DNA from 4 places in the Paenibacillus residui genome. Region 3 is predicted to be linked to each of the others. Evidence: riboswitches for the same ligand, from Rfam matches in the RefSeq annotation. Region 3 holds a riboswitch; each other region holds the start of a gene.
What was found. A riboswitch is a leader RNA that binds a small molecule or an ion and turns the genes downstream of it on or off. The one in region 3 is predicted to bind cyclic di-AMP.
Positions count from the first base shown of each region.

Region 1 (4,213 bases), on a different contig from region 3:
TTCATCTGCACGATTGGACGAATCCGGCGGCGGAATTCGCTGAACAGATGGATTCGGTCGTGGAGGCGTGCTCAAAGGCAGGCATTGAAATACACGGGATGATCGGTACCCTCCAGCTTCGGGCTGAAGATAGAGCAAGTCTTCCTTTCCAATCCAGGGAGGCGTACTGCGTCGATTATGAAGGAATTTCCAATTGGGACGAGCCTTTGGCAGGCCGCCGCTATGTTCTGGATCCCTCGAATCCGGATGTTGTCTCGTTCATTGCCGGCCGCTGCAAAGATATGCTGGTCAAGCATCCCGGATTGGCAGGGATTCATCTGGATTTCATCCGTTTCTATCATTATGAGAGCCGCTTGTCTATCGATACGAATCAGGCGGGGCATTGGACGGTTATTCCCCGTGCCGGGGAGCCTCTGAAGCTGACGACGGCGAACGGGACGACAACTACCTTCTTTGTGGAACAAGCCCTCAATCATTATAATGATCCTCCAATTGGCCGTCATTTGCATCTCAGACGTTCTTACCATTATTGCTTCTGCGAGCGCTGCCTGGAAAGGTTGGCACGGGAGTTTAATCTCTCGATCCCTGACGAGTTGGAAGAGACCCGGCAGCGGGCGGATTGGATTCTGAAGCATCATGCGGAGGATTGGTATGCGTTCCGCTCCTCATTGATTACCGGAGTTGTTCGAAATATCCGGCGGGAGATCACGGCTCAACGCAAGGAAGCGCAGCTGTCTGCGGCAATCTGGTACAATTCGCCTTACGGAAACGAACTGAGAAATGAGCCTTTCCATCCCGGCAGTGAATATGAGCAGTTCGGCCAGAAATGGTGGGAGTGGATCAAGGAAGGGCTGATGGATTTTGTGTGCCCCATGAACTATTGGCTCACCCCCGAAAGCTTCGGACAGATCATCCGGGAGCAAATAGCCCGTTCCGAAAATAAAGTGCCTCTATATGCAGGGCTGCTGCGGTCAGACGAATTCCCGATCGATCAACCTCTTTGGGAAAAATATAAGCTTGTCGCTCAAGAAGCGGGGGCTGCCGGAATCAGCTTCTTCTCTTATGGAGGCTGGAAAGACCTGGACTCATGATGAAAAAAAAGAGACCGGACGCATAAGCGTCGGTCTCTTTCGTTTTGGTTATTTTATTAACCGATAAATTCTTGTACCCATTCCCCTTGGTAATAAGCTACGCCTATTTTGGTGAAATTAGGACTCATGATGTTCTTTTTGTGGCCCGGGCTGTTCATCCATGCATTCATAACTTCCTCGGGTGTGCGTTGGCCTTTGGCAATGTTCTCTCCGGCATATGAATATTTGATGCCGTAAGTGTCCATCATATCGAACGGAGAGCCGTAGGTTGGCGAATTATGGTCAAAGTAATTGTTATGATACATATCTTTGGCTTTATCCAACGCCATAGCGGAAAGTGCGGAATCCAGCTGCAGAGGCTTCAGTCCGGCCTTCGCCCGTTCCTGATTCACCAATTCTGCTACTTCTTTAGCATATTGAGAAATATCGGATTGACCTTGGTCAGGTTGAGTCGGGGCAGGTTTGTTGCCCTGATCGCCTTGGTTTGGCTGGGTCGGTGCAGGCTTGCTTCCCTGATTGCCTTGATCCGGCTTGGATGGTGCAGGCTTGCTTCCCTGATTGCCTTGATCCGGCTTGGATGGCGCGGGCTTGCTTCCCTGATCGCCTTTATCCGGCTTGGATGGCGCGGGCTTGCTTCCCTGATCGCCTTTATCCGGCTTGGATGGTGCAGGCTTGCTTCCGTTTCCTTTGTCAGGTATAGGATTGCAAGAGAAATCAAACTTAAATCCGTCTTGTCCTATAATGATAAATTTGCTGAACTTGGGATGATTCTTGAACAAGGATTCAAGGTCAATCCCGTACTTCTTGGTGATATGGTTTACTGCATCACCAGAATGAAATGTTTGCGGAGCAGCGAATGCTGCATTGGCAGACAACATAGTCCCCACGAGCAAAACTCCGGAAAGAGCAACTTTCTTAATGTGTTTCTTCATGGTGTTCAGTTTCCTCCTCTTTGTTTGGCCTGCGAAGTTAGCTGACGGGTTCGGGTCAAAGAGTAATCGCCCTACGGCTTGCAAAGCCGCTTCACCCCCACTATTGGTTCCCCCGCGCACTAGATTGTGCTTCGGCCGAATTTCTACTAGATTGTAACATGCTAGATTAGCCCTTTCATTCTACAATGTTTGGTAATTCATACAATTGCCCTGATACGGTACATGATTTTCCGCATATGAGAACACATTAAATACATATACCTCAATCGTAAAAGATCATCTTATGTGGCGAACCGGCAATAATACTTCTCTTCCATTTCAAGGGCAGGACGGATGCTTATATGTATGGATTAAAAGCACTTATTCTGTATGCAAGCTACGGGGACGGCCATCTCCAGGCGGCACGGGCTCTTCAGGAGACTTTATCCCGGAGGGGGTTCAAGGCAGTGAAGCTCGTGGACTTATATGGGGAGTCGTATCCATTTTTGGACCGGGCTGTTCAACAGTTCTACAAGATGTCTTCCCAATATTTCCCGTACATCTATGGCTGGATATATAGATGTACCCAAAATATGAAGCCTCAGCGGATGCTGAACAAAGGGTTGAAAGCATGGGGGGCCAAGAAGCTGATGCAGCTGATCTCCCGGGAGAAGCCGGATGTTCTCATCTGTACTTTTCCGATGCCTGCCATTCGCGGAAGAAGCGGAGCTAACATTCCTACGTTTACGATCTTGACGGACTTCGCTCTGCACAACCGTTGGATATACTCGGAATATGACCTGTTGTTCGTAGCCACCCCCGACTTGAAGAAATCCATTCTCGAGCAGGGAATCGATCCCGGACGCGTTGCCGTAAGCGGCATACCGATCCGTTCCTCCTTTCCATCCGTACATCTCAGGGAACAAACCGTGTCCGACCGGGATCCGGCAGCTGCCCGCACTTTCCTCCGGGTCCTGGTAATGGCCGGCGCCAACGGTATTCTTCGCAATTTATCCGAGGTGATTTCCCTCATTCGCAGAGAACTGAAGGATGCCCGTATAGCTGTCGTATGCGGAAGAAACCGGGCCCTGTTTAACTCCATCGCAAAAAATTTCGGGAATGACCCGAATGTGGAGATTTACGGCTTCGTTGAACAAATGGCGGAATTGATGGCCTCTTCCGCATGCATAGTGACCAAAGCCGGAGGAATCACATTAACGGAAGCTCTCGCCTCCCGCCTTCCCATTATTGTTTATCGCCCCCTGCCGGGGCAGGAAGCGGATAACGCCCTGTACCTCCAGAGTCAAGGCGTAGCAGCGATTGCCCGCTGTCCCCGCGAGTTAGTCAAGCAGATCGGAATGATGACTTCCTTAGACCGATCTGAACGGGAAAGAATGGAAGCCAAGATGAAAATGTTAACCGGAGAAAGCTTAGACGAACATATGAAAGCGTTGTGGAATGCTTCCGATTCGGACCGCTTCAATTTCACCTATGACCGATTTGCGGGCTGCGGCGGCGCTTCGGATAAAATCACAAATCGAATTCTTAAGGAGCTTACCTCCTCTCTCAATTTAAAGACAAATTAAAGACTTGTCATTTAAACATACGCTCACTAAAATACAATTACGTAAGCGCTTCATCATTAAGTCAAGGGGGTATTCTGAATGAACAACCCGTCGCAACTGCCAGATCGCAGAACATCTTCCTCGTCCTTAGCCCGGTGGCTGGGCACATTAGGCCCTTCCCTGATTACAGCGGCACTGGTCCTCGGGCCTGGGAGCATCACGCTTACCTCCAAGCTGGGCAGCATTTATGGCTACGATCTGCTGTGGGTCATGGTAATATCGGTTTGTTTTATGTTAGCCTTTACCGAAATGAGCGCCAGAATCGGGATGGCTGCGAACCGTTCCCTATTGTCGGTTATTCGTGAGAAATGGGGTAAAGCCGTTACAGTCGTCATCGGGATCGGTGCTTGCCTGGTCACCTCTTCCTTTCAGGCGGGAAATTCCATCGGTTCGGGGCTGGCCATTGCCGATCTGACCCAGACTTCAACGCCGGTATGGGTGATCATTACGACTTTGCTTGGCATGTCTCTGCTCTTTACCAAAAATTTCTACAAAGTGTTGGAAAAAATGATGCTGGTTATGGTCGCTCTAATGATTATTTCTTTCCTGTTGACCCTAATCATGGTCAAGCCCAGTATCGGCGGCA
Region 1 is NZ_JBHTIU010000016.1:39,276-43,488, forward strand. It holds gene ACFQ03_RS05310 (hypothetical protein) at 1-1,091, shown strand, start outside; gene ACFQ03_RS05315 (CAP domain-containing protein) at 1,148-2,023, opposite strand; cyclic di-AMP (ydaO/yuaA leader) riboswitch at 2,035-2,170, opposite strand; gene ACFQ03_RS05320 (MGDG synthase family glycosyltransferase) at 2,365-3,588, shown strand; gene ACFQ03_RS05325 (Nramp family divalent metal transporter) at 3,667-4,213, shown strand, end outside.
Region 1: another riboswitch for cyclic di-AMP. It lies ahead of ACFQ03_RS05315 (CAP domain-containing protein); the one in region 3 lies ahead of ACFQ03_RS03040 (TrkH family potassium uptake protein).

Region 2 (4,213 bases), on a different contig from region 3:
ACGGATCTCTATAGAAGGAAGTATCCTGTTCTACTATATAACAAGCGAGCGGACGTTCATCGGGGTAACGGTTAATCATCTCTATGGCCATCCACTGGACGACCCCCGGGTTCATTCCCGAGCACAGAATTCCTTTCATATTTGTATACTTATCCCTTGCTTCATCTACAATGCGATATCTTTCCAGCAGGGTGAATCTCTCCACGGCCTCCGTTTCGTCCACCCAAGTATTTTCCAGAGCCGAGTTGATATAGGAAATGCCGAATTCATTGCAGCATTCCAGCATGCCGACGGTATCGGCCCAGGAGACATCAATAACGAGATTGGTCCGGGTATGGAGCAAATGCTCCTTAAAGCGGTCCGTGTCTGCCAAATCGAACGAATGTACGGCCAGTTTGTCAGCCAGGGACGGATATCTTGTCCGGTAATGATTCAATGGTTTCTGCCGGATATCTATCAAATGGATTTGACTGTTCTGAAGAAGGGAGTGGAGTGGGGCGGAAGCGTGTTGACAGGAATGATTTAACAAGGCAAGCAATGCTTTGGCTACCCCTCCGCTGCTTCCGAGCAGGCTTATCACCAAGTTAGTTGCCAATATCGTTCACCTCTTTCATCAAATTCCAGCCAGGCCGAATAAGGCTAAAACGTAGTCAGGATTGAATCCAACGGTCTCAGGCCTGCGGCGACGGCATGGACTTTTTTTCTGAATTTGCGGGGAATGAGATGCTTCAGAGGCTGATCCACCTGATTAAAATATTTGAAGGCTTCCGCGGCCATCTCATCCCACAACCGGTAATAATGCAAATAATCGTCGGGCATGACTATAGTCCGGGAGGTGCCTTCCTCCGGCACACATACAAAGGGCTCCTCATCCCCCAAAATTCCATAATCACTCGTTAACTCTTCGCCGGGATGGATGTCCCTCGCCGCTAATTCCAGTTCATACGCCGTTCCTATACAATTAGGATTAAAGCTGTGATTGATGTATCTTCCGTGGTCCCAGCACAGAACATATTCTCCTTTTTCATTTTGGTAGGCGTATTTGTAGACGATATCCCGCCGCAGCGGTTCCAGAGAATCGACGTAATCCTCGTCCAGAATCATATCTAAGTCATCCAATACCCAAACAATAGTTCCTTTAGGAATAAATTTGGTCGCGAATACGCCGAGCCCTATCTTTTCGTTAACGAAGCGAAGCTCCGTATCCGGATGAATCATACAAACCACCGTCCTCAAAATTTGATAAAGCAATTTAATAGATTTATCTAATAGTAATAGAGTATTTAATAATGAGAGATTTCGTGATAGAAATGGGTCTAGCTATCGCGGAGTCATGCAGGAGCGGAGAAGATAACGGCGAGGGAGGGGCAAAAAATCAATCAGTTAGGGGAGGGGATAATGGCGTTGAGCAGTAAAAGGAAGGGGATGGCCGATTTTGTAAAGGATGGTTGTCAAGGCTTAATGGTTGACAATTTCCTTATTCTGCTATACAATTTGATTACGCTTAATTTCCGATTATCACATCGGAAAGCGGGGGAACCAGTTATTGGGGCGAATCATTGCTTTACGAATGTAGGGAACCATCTTCCCGAGCCCGTCAGCTAACCTCGTCTGCAGTGGATGGGTCAAGACTGATATAGGAGCAAACTTGCTTACACTTTGACCCTTGTAGGGTCTTTTTGTGTATAGGGTCCCGCCGCTGACAGAGATGGGCTTTCCGTCAGGGCGGGACATTTTTGCTTTTATACACTGATTGGAATGGGGTGTTGAACGTGGATACCGAAGAATCGATTCTAAGCGAACCTCCGCCTATAGGCTCTTGGTTCCTGCTCATTACTAAGATAGGAAGAGACACGACTTGAACAGAATAAAGGAGGAATTGGAATGGCCCAGCCGAAGTATATCACCGATATCGACAAGATAACGGCTATACCGGAGGAAGAGAGACAAAAGCTTAAGCAAATAACGGAGAAGTTCGTTTTTCGGGTTAACGACTATTATTTAGGATTAATCAATTGGCAAGATCCCCATGATCCCATTAAGAAGCTGGTAATTCCCAATGAAGGAGAGCTTCTCGAATACGGCCGCTGGGATGCTTCCGACGAGGACACGAATTATGTGGTTCCCGGCTGCCAGCACAAGTATAAGACAACAGCTCTGTTGATTGTGTCGGAGGTTTGCGGCGCTTACTGCCGATATTGCTTCCGCAAACGGCTATTCCGCAACGATGTCAAAGAGGCGATGCTGGATGTAGATCCGGGAATTGAATATATTTCCCGGCATCCCGAAATCAACAACGTCCTGCTGACAGGCGGAGACAGTCTGATTCTCGCCACCTCCAAGCTGAAGATGATTTTCCAACGGCTTCGGGAAATCAAGCACGTCAAAATTATTCGCCTCGGCTCCAAAATCCCCGTTTTTAACCCAATGCGGATATACGAAGACCAGGAATTGCTGGATACGATTCGGACTTATTCGACTCCTGAACAACGAATATATGTAATGGCTCATATTAATCATCCGCGGGAAATTACACCGGAAGCGAAACGGGCATTTCAGGCGCTTCATGAAGCAGGAGCCATTGTTGTCAACCAGACTCCGGTGCTGAGAGGAATTAACGATGACCCTGTCGTTCTGGGAGAATTGTTAGACCAGCTATCCTGGGCGGGCGTCACTCCGTATTATTTCTTTATCAACCGTCCGGTTGCCGGTAACAAAGATTTTGTACTCCCCTTGAAGCGGGCTTACGAGATCGTGGAAGAAGCCAAAGCTCTCACTTCCGGATTGGGTAAGCGTGTGCGCCTCTCGATGAGCCATACTTCCGGCAAAATTGAAATTTTGGCGATTCAGGACGGCAAAGCGTATTTGAAATATCACCAATCCCGAGAGGGGCATTATGGCCGGTTTATGGTATTGGATTGCCCTGACGATGCGGCCTGGTTCGATGATTTGCCGGGCAATGAACAGTATTGGGAGAAGCCCAGGAAGAAAACCGATCAGGTGGTCTCTGTCAATGAGCTCCCCGACATGCCGCAAAGAAGGAGAGCAAGAGTAGCCCAGTCATAATTAATATAGCAGTGATATGAATACGAAGGCGTTCTGTGCTCCGGACTGAGGCAGGCGCCTTCATCGCGTTTTCGGAGCCGGGATTAATCTTCCACCCGGAAAAAAGAGCGAAGGGGCGTTGGTACGCCCCTTCGCTCCTGCTAATGATTTAATAAGTGCCATTGCTTGATAAATTCCGCGGACTGCCGGATATCGTGCAGCCATAAATGCTCCCGCATCGATTCCGAAAGCTCACCGGTTAGTGTAATTACTTCTTAACTTTAAACGTGTTGGTTGCGTCGATATAAGTTTGCTTGTTATCATCCATTTTATTGGCATTCGTCCAGAAAATTACTTGGTGGAAGCCGTTTTCGGATTCTACCAGTGTAAACAGATAAGCGATCTTGACTTTATCCACTTCTCCCCGGACTTCAAACTGGATGCCTTTGTTACCGTTAATATCTGTTTCAACAGGATCGGAATGGACGGCGTTGCCGATGAGAGAACCGTCTGTCTGCATGGACATAATCAAATCGTAGTATTCTTGCAGCGTAAATCCGTCGTCGAAATCTGTCTTGGGCTCGTTAAGAACCATCAGATAGTTCTCGTTTCCTGCAGAGAGATTAAGGGCTTGGAGGTCGGCTTCGTCGTTCAGCCCATTAGCTTCCGTCCACCCGCCCGGCAGTGTAATTTCCGTCAAGTCTGCACTATCGGTAAGTACGACATCCTTGCCGCTCGTCTTGGAATCCGAACCGTTCCCGGCCGTAGTTTCAACATCATCTTTCAGAACCCGGAAAGAATTAATGACGTTAGTAAATTCTTCCTCGTACTCATCATAGCGTTCATCCAATGTCCAGGCAGCCAATTGATAGAAACGGTTGCCTTTCTCCAGGTATGTAATCAAATAACGGACTTTGATACCGGTAATCTCGGCCGAAATAACGGCTTGTTTTGCGGGGATGCCGTCAATTTGAATATCTTTGGTTTCACTGATTTTTGTATTTTCCGCGGTCATTTCGATGTTCTGATTAGCAACGGTCATGAAATCATCAAGCGTAGTATCGTCAGCAAATTCCGATTTAGCGAATGGAACAGCAATCACGTACTTTTCTTTCACAAGGTTGGCTGCGCCCAGAATGGCCTGCGCGTTTAGCGAGTCATTCTCTTT
Region 2 is NZ_JBHTIU010000027.1:66,398-70,610, reverse strand. It holds gene ACFQ03_RS07420 (S-adenosylmethionine decarboxylase related protein) at 1-598, opposite strand, end outside; gene ACFQ03_RS07415 (SET domain-containing protein) at 640-1,218, opposite strand; cyclic di-AMP (ydaO/yuaA leader) riboswitch at 1,492-1,631, shown strand; gene ACFQ03_RS07410 (KamA family radical SAM protein) at 1,885-3,066, shown strand; gene ACFQ03_RS07405 (PsbP-related protein) at 3,314-4,213, opposite strand, start outside.
Region 2: another riboswitch for cyclic di-AMP. It lies ahead of ACFQ03_RS07410 (KamA family radical SAM protein); the one in region 3 lies ahead of ACFQ03_RS03040 (TrkH family potassium uptake protein).

Region 3 (4,213 bases):
CGGCTTCAACGGTATAGGTCAGCTCTCCGCTCATTTCATTAACGATTTCCTCGCACTTGTCGATCCCCAGTACCTCGTATCCCAGTTTCACCAGCTCTTTAGCCAAGCTGGATCCGAATCGGCCCAGTCCGATTACCACATACTGATTTCCTTCCATGGTTTCAAGCTCCTATCCAATCGTAATTTTGCCTTCCGGGTACCGGAACAATTCTTTCTCTTTCTTCGGATTTAGTGCATAGGCTAATGTTAGAGGTCCAAGCCGGCCAAGAAACATTAGAAAGGAAATGATGATTTTTCCGATCGTCGACAGCTCCGGAGTCAACCCCATAGACAATCCAACCGTACCGAAGGCTGAAGTAACTTCGAACAGGATCATCAAGAATTGATGGTTCTCCGTAGTAGACAACACCATGGCCGAAATGATAACGATAACCAGGGCGAACAATGTTAGCGTAATGGCTTTATAAATCCGGTCCTTGGCCAGCCGATGGCGAAACATGACGATGTCGTCCTTGCCTCGAACCATCGCTATCATGGCCCCGATCAGGATAGCGAAGGTCGTTGTCTTGATACCTCCCCCGGTCGAACCGGGCGAAGCCCCGATGAACATCAGAATAATCAGGAAGAATTGAGTGGCCTGTCTGAACGAGCCGACATCGAGCGTGCTCACTCCACCCGAGCGCGGGGAAACCGCGTGGAAGAAGGAGGCTAACACCTTGCTTCCTCCATTAAGAGGCCCGAGCGTAGCCGGATTAGTAAATTCGAAGGTGAAGATGACCACCGCCCCTCCGACTATAAGAACCGCCGATGTGAACAGAACTACTTTCGTATGCAGCAGAAGCCTCTTCCGCTTCTTATATTCCATCAAGTCGGACATCACGATAAATCCGATTCCGCCCAGAATAATCAGGGCCATAGCTATAATGCTGACGATCGGGTCGTTCGTAAACAGCGCGAGCCCGCTGAATCGGCCGCTGACTCCCCCGAATAAATCGAAGCCGGCATTATTAAACAACGAAATGGCATGAAACATTCCGAAGTAGACAGCTTCCGCGAACGGAAAATCAACGGACCAGCGCAAAGTAAGCAGGACGAAGGCCACGAACTCTATACTCAGCGAGTAAATAATGATTTTGCGGATGAGGCGGACGATTCCTTCCATGCTGTTCTGATTGAGCGCCTCTTGAAGAATAAGCCGCTCACGGAGCGATATTCTTTTTTTGAGCACCAGGGCAAAAAGCGTCGACATCGTCATAAAGCCCAGGCCGCCAATCTGGATAAGCAGCATAATGACCATCTGGCCGAAGACGGAATAGGTCGTCGCCGTATCCACAACTACGAGCCCCGTCAGACACATGGCTGAAGTAGCCGTGAACAATGCATCCACGAAGGGCACGGAACGGCCGTCAACCGACGCCATCGGAGTCGTCAGCAGGATGGTTCCTATCAGTATAATGATGATAAATCCGGAAGCCAAAATTTGCGGCGGATGCATTTTCGTAAACAATCGTTTCAGCAACGTTCATTCTCCTCTGGAAACAAAAAAAGCACTGGAAAACCAATGCTTTAGGCGTATGGTATCCTGACAGCAAGCCTACGAGGTTAGCTGACGGATTCGGGTGTGCAGGCACCCTATTTGCATTGGAACTAGCAAAATTCACCCCAGTTAAATGGTTCCCCCGCTTTCTAAAAGAAATTCGGCTTCTATTTAATTGATAACGATTATATCCTGCTTTTGGTCGGTATACAAAGTCTGTATTTTAGGAAAAAATCATGCTGTAAGGAAGTATTCGGGCAAAATGGTCAGGCAATGCAAGATTTCATTTTATTTTCACGCGATTTCCTTGCCTTGCATTGAATAAGACGAGTCGTTTCTTGAAGCTATCAAGCGGTTTCCGTATTTTCGATAACGGTGAAGAGACACGGCCCAAGCAGAGGTAATCACTGGAAACAGGCCGTTATCTATGGTACTTTGGAATGAAGAAGATTATTGCGGAGGAGAATGCCCGTGGTTCCACACAGAATAAACCGTCCTCTTATTTGGCTGGCCATTATCGGCATAGTGTTATACTTCGGCGTCATCCTGATCAACCTGCTTCCCGGCGTTAACGGCGTAGAGGAAGAATTGTCCGGGCCGAAGGTGACTGAAGAGCAAGCGGCCGACCTGGCCCGGCAATTCGTCCACACCAAACAACCGGACTACACCCCTAACAAGATCAATATTATTTATCAGTCGGACAAAGGCTTGAGCGGTTATTTGCAAAAAGCGAAGCTGACCGAGGAATACAGCACCCGGTATGGAGACAATTATCCTCTCGATTATTGGGAAGTTCAAATGTTCGATTCGAGAAATCGTCTGAATTGGATCATTTTTGTCGGATTGAATGAACCCAAGGTGACGGCATGGAATCAGAAGCAAGCGGCCCCTGCCTCCTCAGGCTCTCAAGAAAGCCGGCGCTTGCTGGCCGAAAGCTTCCTGGCCGAGAACGGATATGATCCGGCGGATTTGCAGCTGATGCAAGGGTCCCGAAGCAGCCTGCTCATGTACGAAAGTGCCAAGGAGAGCATCGGCGAATCCAGGCTGCAGCTCGGAGTGGCCGTAAGAGGAGAGGAAGTTGTAGGCTTCGTTCCTTCCTTCTCGGTTCCGGAAAGCTTCCGCCAATGGCTTGCCGGGCAGGAGCGGTCTGCCGGCCTGATGTCTTATATCGGACTGGGCGGCATGTTTCTTTTGAGTATTGCGGCCTTGATCCTCGTTATTATTAACCGGAAGAAGGTCCGGTTCTCGCGGGGAATCCTCTTTGCTCTTATTTTCGCCGGGCTATACGGCCTTCACACGATAAATAGCTGGCCGGGAGCAAGCACACAAATTCCTCCGGAGGATGCCGCTATCTTCAACGTAGTCTATATTGTGTTTACCTTTCTAATTATTGCGCTGCTGGCGGGCGCACAATATTTTGCAGCCATATCCGGTGACCAATTATGGAGAGCGCAGGGCTGGAATCCTTGGCCAAGATGGCGAGATTCCAACTTTGGGGAGGATATGTTTTACGGAATGGGCCGAGGATATTTGCTCTGTTTGTTTATTCTCGGGGTACAGCAGGTTCTGTTCTTCATTGCCGGCGAAGCCTTCGATTCATTCGCAGTCAACGATCCGACCCAATCCGTGCTCAACATGTATTGGCCCGCCTTATTCCCGCTTCTTGCGTGGATGGCGGGAACCTCCGAAGAAATTATGTATCGGCTCTTCGGCATCGCCTTGTTTCAGAAGTGGTTCCGCCTCCGCTTCCTGGCAGTCCTGGTGCCGAGCATCATTTGGGCCTTGGGCCATACCGGCTACACGATTTATCCTAGCTACACAAGGTTGTTCGAGGTGGCCGTGCTGGGGATCATCTTTGGATACATTTTCCTGAAATACGGCTTGATGACCGCCATCTTTACCCATGTCACGATGGATATTATTCTGATGGCTTTGTCACTGATGACGACTACACCCAGCACATCGAATATTCTGATCGGGGTTGGGTATATCCTGATGCCGGCTATAACCGGATATATATTGATGTGGATCCACAGCCTGTTCCGTAAACGATCGGGCCCCGCGTCTACGGTATAACCGGAATCGGCCGAGAGAATTCCCGGATCCCGGAAGGCCGGTCAACGATAAACGGCTATTCCGTCCTTTGGACAGACGCGTTTAGGTGAAACTTATCTTTCTTATATTTCAAAAAAAAGTGCACCTTAAACCCTGTTTTACAGGGATCATTAAAGGTGCACTTTTTATATGCATTAAGCCGTTTAATCAAAGACGACTGAGTCGCCCTCCTCCTCGGTCTTCTTGTCCTCGCGGAGGGATGAAAGAATAGTTTCCGCCAGCTTCTCACCGATGCCTAACGGGCGAAAATCCTCAACGGCCGCTTCTCTTATTTTTTTCAGGGAGCCGAAATGCTTCAGCAGCAGCTTCCGCCGCTTCTCGCCAATACCGGGAATGGCATCCAATTGGGAGGCCACCATCGATTTGCCCCGTTGTTCGCGGTGGAAGGTAATGGCAAACCGGTGAACCTCATCCTGTATGCGCTGGAGCAAATAAAATTCATGACTGTCGCGCGGAAGCGGAACAACCTCCGGAGGATCTCCGGTCATAAGCTGGGCCGTTTTATGCTTGGCGTCCTTGACCAGCCCGCAAACCGGCAGGAACAGCCCCAGCTCATTCTCA
Region 3 is NZ_JBHTIU010000008.1:216,695-220,907, reverse strand. It holds gene ACFQ03_RS03045 (potassium channel family protein) at 1-157, opposite strand, end outside; gene ACFQ03_RS03040 (TrkH family potassium uptake protein) at 170-1,495, opposite strand; cyclic di-AMP (ydaO/yuaA leader) riboswitch at 1,578-1,713, opposite strand; gene ACFQ03_RS03035 (CPBP family intramembrane glutamic endopeptidase) at 2,009-3,613, shown strand; gene uvrC (excinuclease ABC subunit UvrC) at 3,796-4,213, opposite strand, start outside.

Region 4 (4,213 bases), on a different contig from region 3:
AGTCGCCAACAAATAACAGTGGAATGATGACGGCCATAATTTTTTTGGCTTTGTCCGGCAGGGCAGCGGCCAGGGGGTCCTCTCCTCCTTCCGCTCTGGCTTCCCCCTTGCGGACCGCTCCGGTAGCGAGAGTAAGCTTCCCGGCTGCCATCTCCCGGCGCATCAGCCAGAAGGCAGCTACAGTCGTCACCGTTCCCATGACCAGAACTAACGGAATGCTGGCCTGGACAACCTCGGAGACCGGTATACCCGCAGCGTCGGCCGTCAGCTTGGGAGCCCCCTGAATGACGAAGTCCCCCGATAAGGCTATGCCGTGGCCGAACAAATTCATTGCGATGGCAACACCGAGCGGCGGCAGACCGACCCGAACCGCAGCCGGCAGCAGCACGGCCCCGATGAGCGCCACGGCGGGAGACGGCCAGAAGAAGAAGGAAATAACCAGCATGACCAATCCGACTGTCCAATAGGCTAGGCCGGGACTTCTCATCAGTCGGATAAAGGGGGACACCATCGTTTCATTAATTCCCGTTCTCGTTAACACCCGGCCCATGGACACGATAATCGAAATAATCAGTATCGTATTCAACAGCTCTGTGATCGCATAGATAAAGCTGTTGAAGATTCCGCTTACAGATTGGCTTAAGGACGATGTAGCCAACCAGCCGAGCAGAAAGATTCCGGCTATACATACAAGCGATGTATCCCTTCTCATGATCATGCAGCCGATAATCATGACGACAAACCCTACGTACACCCAATGGATTCCGATCAGCTCTATCCCCATCTTGCACCTCCCTGCAGGCTTACACCCGGATAATTACAAAGTATGCTTGAGCCCGCAGGTTGGTTTGATCCCGCCCATGTTCATTGAAAAAAAATCAGCCTCGCCTATTACGAGACTGATCGTTTATGCAAATCATTAGGATGCCGTATCTTTAGTTCAATACATAAACGGTTACGTTCTGAATGCCGAATTGGCTTGCAGTTGAACGGCTGCCCGGCATAAAGATGTCAATCCGGTCGCCCTTAATCGCTCCGCCCTGGTCGGTTGCCTTGCCGATCATTCCTCCGACAGGAAGCCCCTGACTGTTATAACCGGTAATATAAACGGTAGAATTCATAGGAATGACTGCCGGATCTACGGCTATCGTTCCCAGTTTCAGAGGATTGCCGTAGTAATCGACAGGCCCCCATCCGTTCTCTTCATGCGAGGCGGAATAAGCGGTAGCGGAAGCCTGTATAACTTTGCTGTAAGTATAGGTTTCGCCCGTCGGCGTCGTTATCGTTTGCGCATTGCTCGCAGGCGCCGGAGCAGACTCCGGACTCGCACTTAAGGCAGCTACCGAGTGGTTCGAATTCGTGTAGCCTTCCGGCAATTCCAGCACAAGCCCCGGATATAAATTATAGGGATCATATTGAGAATTGGCCGCCATTAACAAGTCTAGAGGAATATTTAATTTCTGCGCTATTGTCCAGAAGGAATCCCCCTTCTGCACGGCATAAGAATGCTCCGTAGATACTGGAAGCGTAATCGTCTGGCCGCTTTGCAGGTTATACATATCCACTCCCATGTTGGCATTGATAACGGCCTCCAAGGATAACTGATTCTTCTCGGAGATTGTCCATAAACTATCATTATCCTGAACCTGATAGGATGCGGCGAAAGCCGGAGAAGACAAACTGGCCAAAGACACACTTAATGTAAACGCTATTACTGTTGTTTTAACCAATCGTTTCATACTGAGCTCCTTTTCGCTGCCTGCGGAGTTAGTTGTCGGATTCGGGAGAAAAGGAAGTATCCCTACGCTAATATAAGCGACTCACCCCAAGTGCCGAGCAAGCCCAATTGTCGGCACATACCGTCCCCCGCACTTCAAGAAAATTTATTGAAGTTTCGGCGGTTAAAGTCTAGCATATTTTAGTAGCCGGTTAAACGAGTAAAATATGGAAAGACTCTGCTGCTCTGGCCCTGTGCCGTGCCTTCCTTCCGAAGATACGCATACCATAGAAACATCACTGCATTTGGACTATTTTCAAATCCTCTTCGCAGAAGGAGCGATCCGTTCAATGTTGATTTCACAGGTGTGCAAACAACAGGACTTCGAGTCCGTCTGGCTACAGGAAGCTTGCCTCGCCTTGAAGGAGCCTCTGCAGTATCATCGAAAGCTGTGGGAATACTGTTATATCTATCAAGGGTTGTTGGAACGGGGAATGCTAGGCCCCGGCAGAAGAGGATTGGGATTTGGTGTCGGCAAAGAGCCGCTCGCCTCCTTATTTGCTTCCAGAGGCTGCTATATCACGGCCACCGATCTGGATGCTCCCTCCGCCTCCGTACAGGGCTGGGCGCAATCCAACATGCATGCCGCAGGTATTCAGGATTTGAATGAAAGAGGGTTATGCGATCCTGAATTATTTCGTCAGCGGGTTACCTTTGAAGTGGTCAATATGAATGCGATTCCTCCGCATTTATTTAACCAATTCGATTTTACCTGGTCCTCCTGCTCCTTCGAGCACTGTGGATCGATTGCGCTGGGCAAGCAGTTTATCTTGAACCAAATGAACTGCCTGAAGCCCGGGGGAGTTGCCATTCATACGACCGAATTCAACCTTTCCTCCAACGACCAGACGCTGGAAGAAGGCCCTACGGTCCTCTTCCGCCTTAAGGACATCGAATGGATGGTCCATACGCTGCGCGCACAAGGACATTCCATAGAAGTCGATTATTCGGTAGGCACCGGCCCGATAGACCGCCATATTGATGTTCCCCCCCATTCAAATCCGCACTTAAGACTGCTGTTGGCGCAATATGTCACTACCTCGATAGGGCTTATCATTGAGAAAGCGAAATGACCGTTCTTCTGTCCATAAGCGCAAAAAATCGTAAGAAGGATACCTTCTTACGATTTTTATTAGTTTCGGCTTAATTTATGGTTTGGGCCCAGCTATGCAAGTGTGCACTGCAGGGAGCTGATAAGTAAAACGATGACACTTGCTTGCCGCTTGCTCCGTTCCCATCTCTTAAAATGTGGTCACTGCTCCTGGATACAGGCGCAGCTTCAGCGGACAATCAGCAAATCCAAGTGATAAAGGTCTCTATGAGCCTCCAATACCGCCGCATTGGTAGGCTCCACCCGGCCATCATGGCGCAAAATATGGAACTGGAAGCCGCGCTGGACAAATTTCTGCAGAACGGGCCCCGGTTCTCCCCCGCGCCATATAACCGGCAAATACTCCATAAGAATGATGATGGAAGGATTGTGGTCGATCACTTCAAACACGCTATCCATAATCAACGGCTCCGCCCCGTCTACATCGATTTTAATCACGTCCGCTTTAAGGCTGGGAAGGAAGTCGGTGAGCAATCCTTGCTTGACTTTGAACATTGTCGGCTCGTTGATAGCTTCGATTCCTAAAAATTGGATGCTTGTCCCGCCATCCCCTATCGTCTGAAATTCGGTTTCCCCTCTTTGATTGGACAGCGCGACCCGGTGCAGATGGACACGCCCGTACATCCCGTTGAAGGAAATGCTTTTTAACAGATTTCTATGGTGAAAAGGGTTCGGCTCGAACGCATGCACCTGGCCGGTAGGCCCTACCAAATGCCCTGATAAAATAGAGAAAAAGCCGGTATGCGCCCCGATATCGAGCACGGTCATTCCAGGTTTGACGATCGTCAACATAATGTCTGTAATCCATTTCTCCCAATCGCCCGTTAATAGAATGGCTAAGTTAACCGGGTCCCGTGTATCCAGAAACATATAAGGGCCGTGATTTATATTTGTTAATACGGTGTGGTCACCCAAGTAATAATGAGGTCTGGTCAAATCAATCTCCCCTTCCGCTATAACGGTGCCAAGTAAATCGACGGCACACGCACCGCGCAAGCGTTCATATCGTGCTTATATAAACGCACTTCGACATCTTTTTCATCCTCATGCAAATAGATGACTTCCTGCAGCTGAGACGTTAGGAACAAGTGTTTTTGCCACAACAATTTATTAGCGGCATTGGACGTGATATCCAACGTAAAGTGGCCTGCGCCGACTATTTCTATCCGCACTTCGAAGCGGTATACCTGGACGGGCAATTTGATATACGGGCCAAAGAAAATGAATCCGGGCTGATTGCTTCGGATCCAACCGTCCTTATCGGAAGGCCTAGGCAGAATAAATGAAGAATAATACAGGTTGCCGATCCCCGGTGGAGTCTCATA
Region 4 is NZ_JBHTIU010000043.1:33,132-37,344, reverse strand. It holds gene ACFQ03_RS14290 (hypothetical protein) at 1-784, opposite strand, end outside; gene ACFQ03_RS14285 (LysM peptidoglycan-binding domain-containing protein) at 936-1,739, opposite strand; cyclic di-AMP (ydaO/yuaA leader) riboswitch at 1,742-1,910, opposite strand; gene ACFQ03_RS14280 (SAM-dependent methyltransferase) at 2,068-2,850, shown strand; gene ACFQ03_RS14275 (FkbM family methyltransferase) at 3,057-3,824, opposite strand; gene ACFQ03_RS14270 (SAM-dependent methyltransferase) at 3,842-4,213, opposite strand, start outside.
Region 4: another riboswitch for cyclic di-AMP. It lies ahead of ACFQ03_RS14285 (LysM peptidoglycan-binding domain-containing protein); the one in region 3 lies ahead of ACFQ03_RS03040 (TrkH family potassium uptake protein).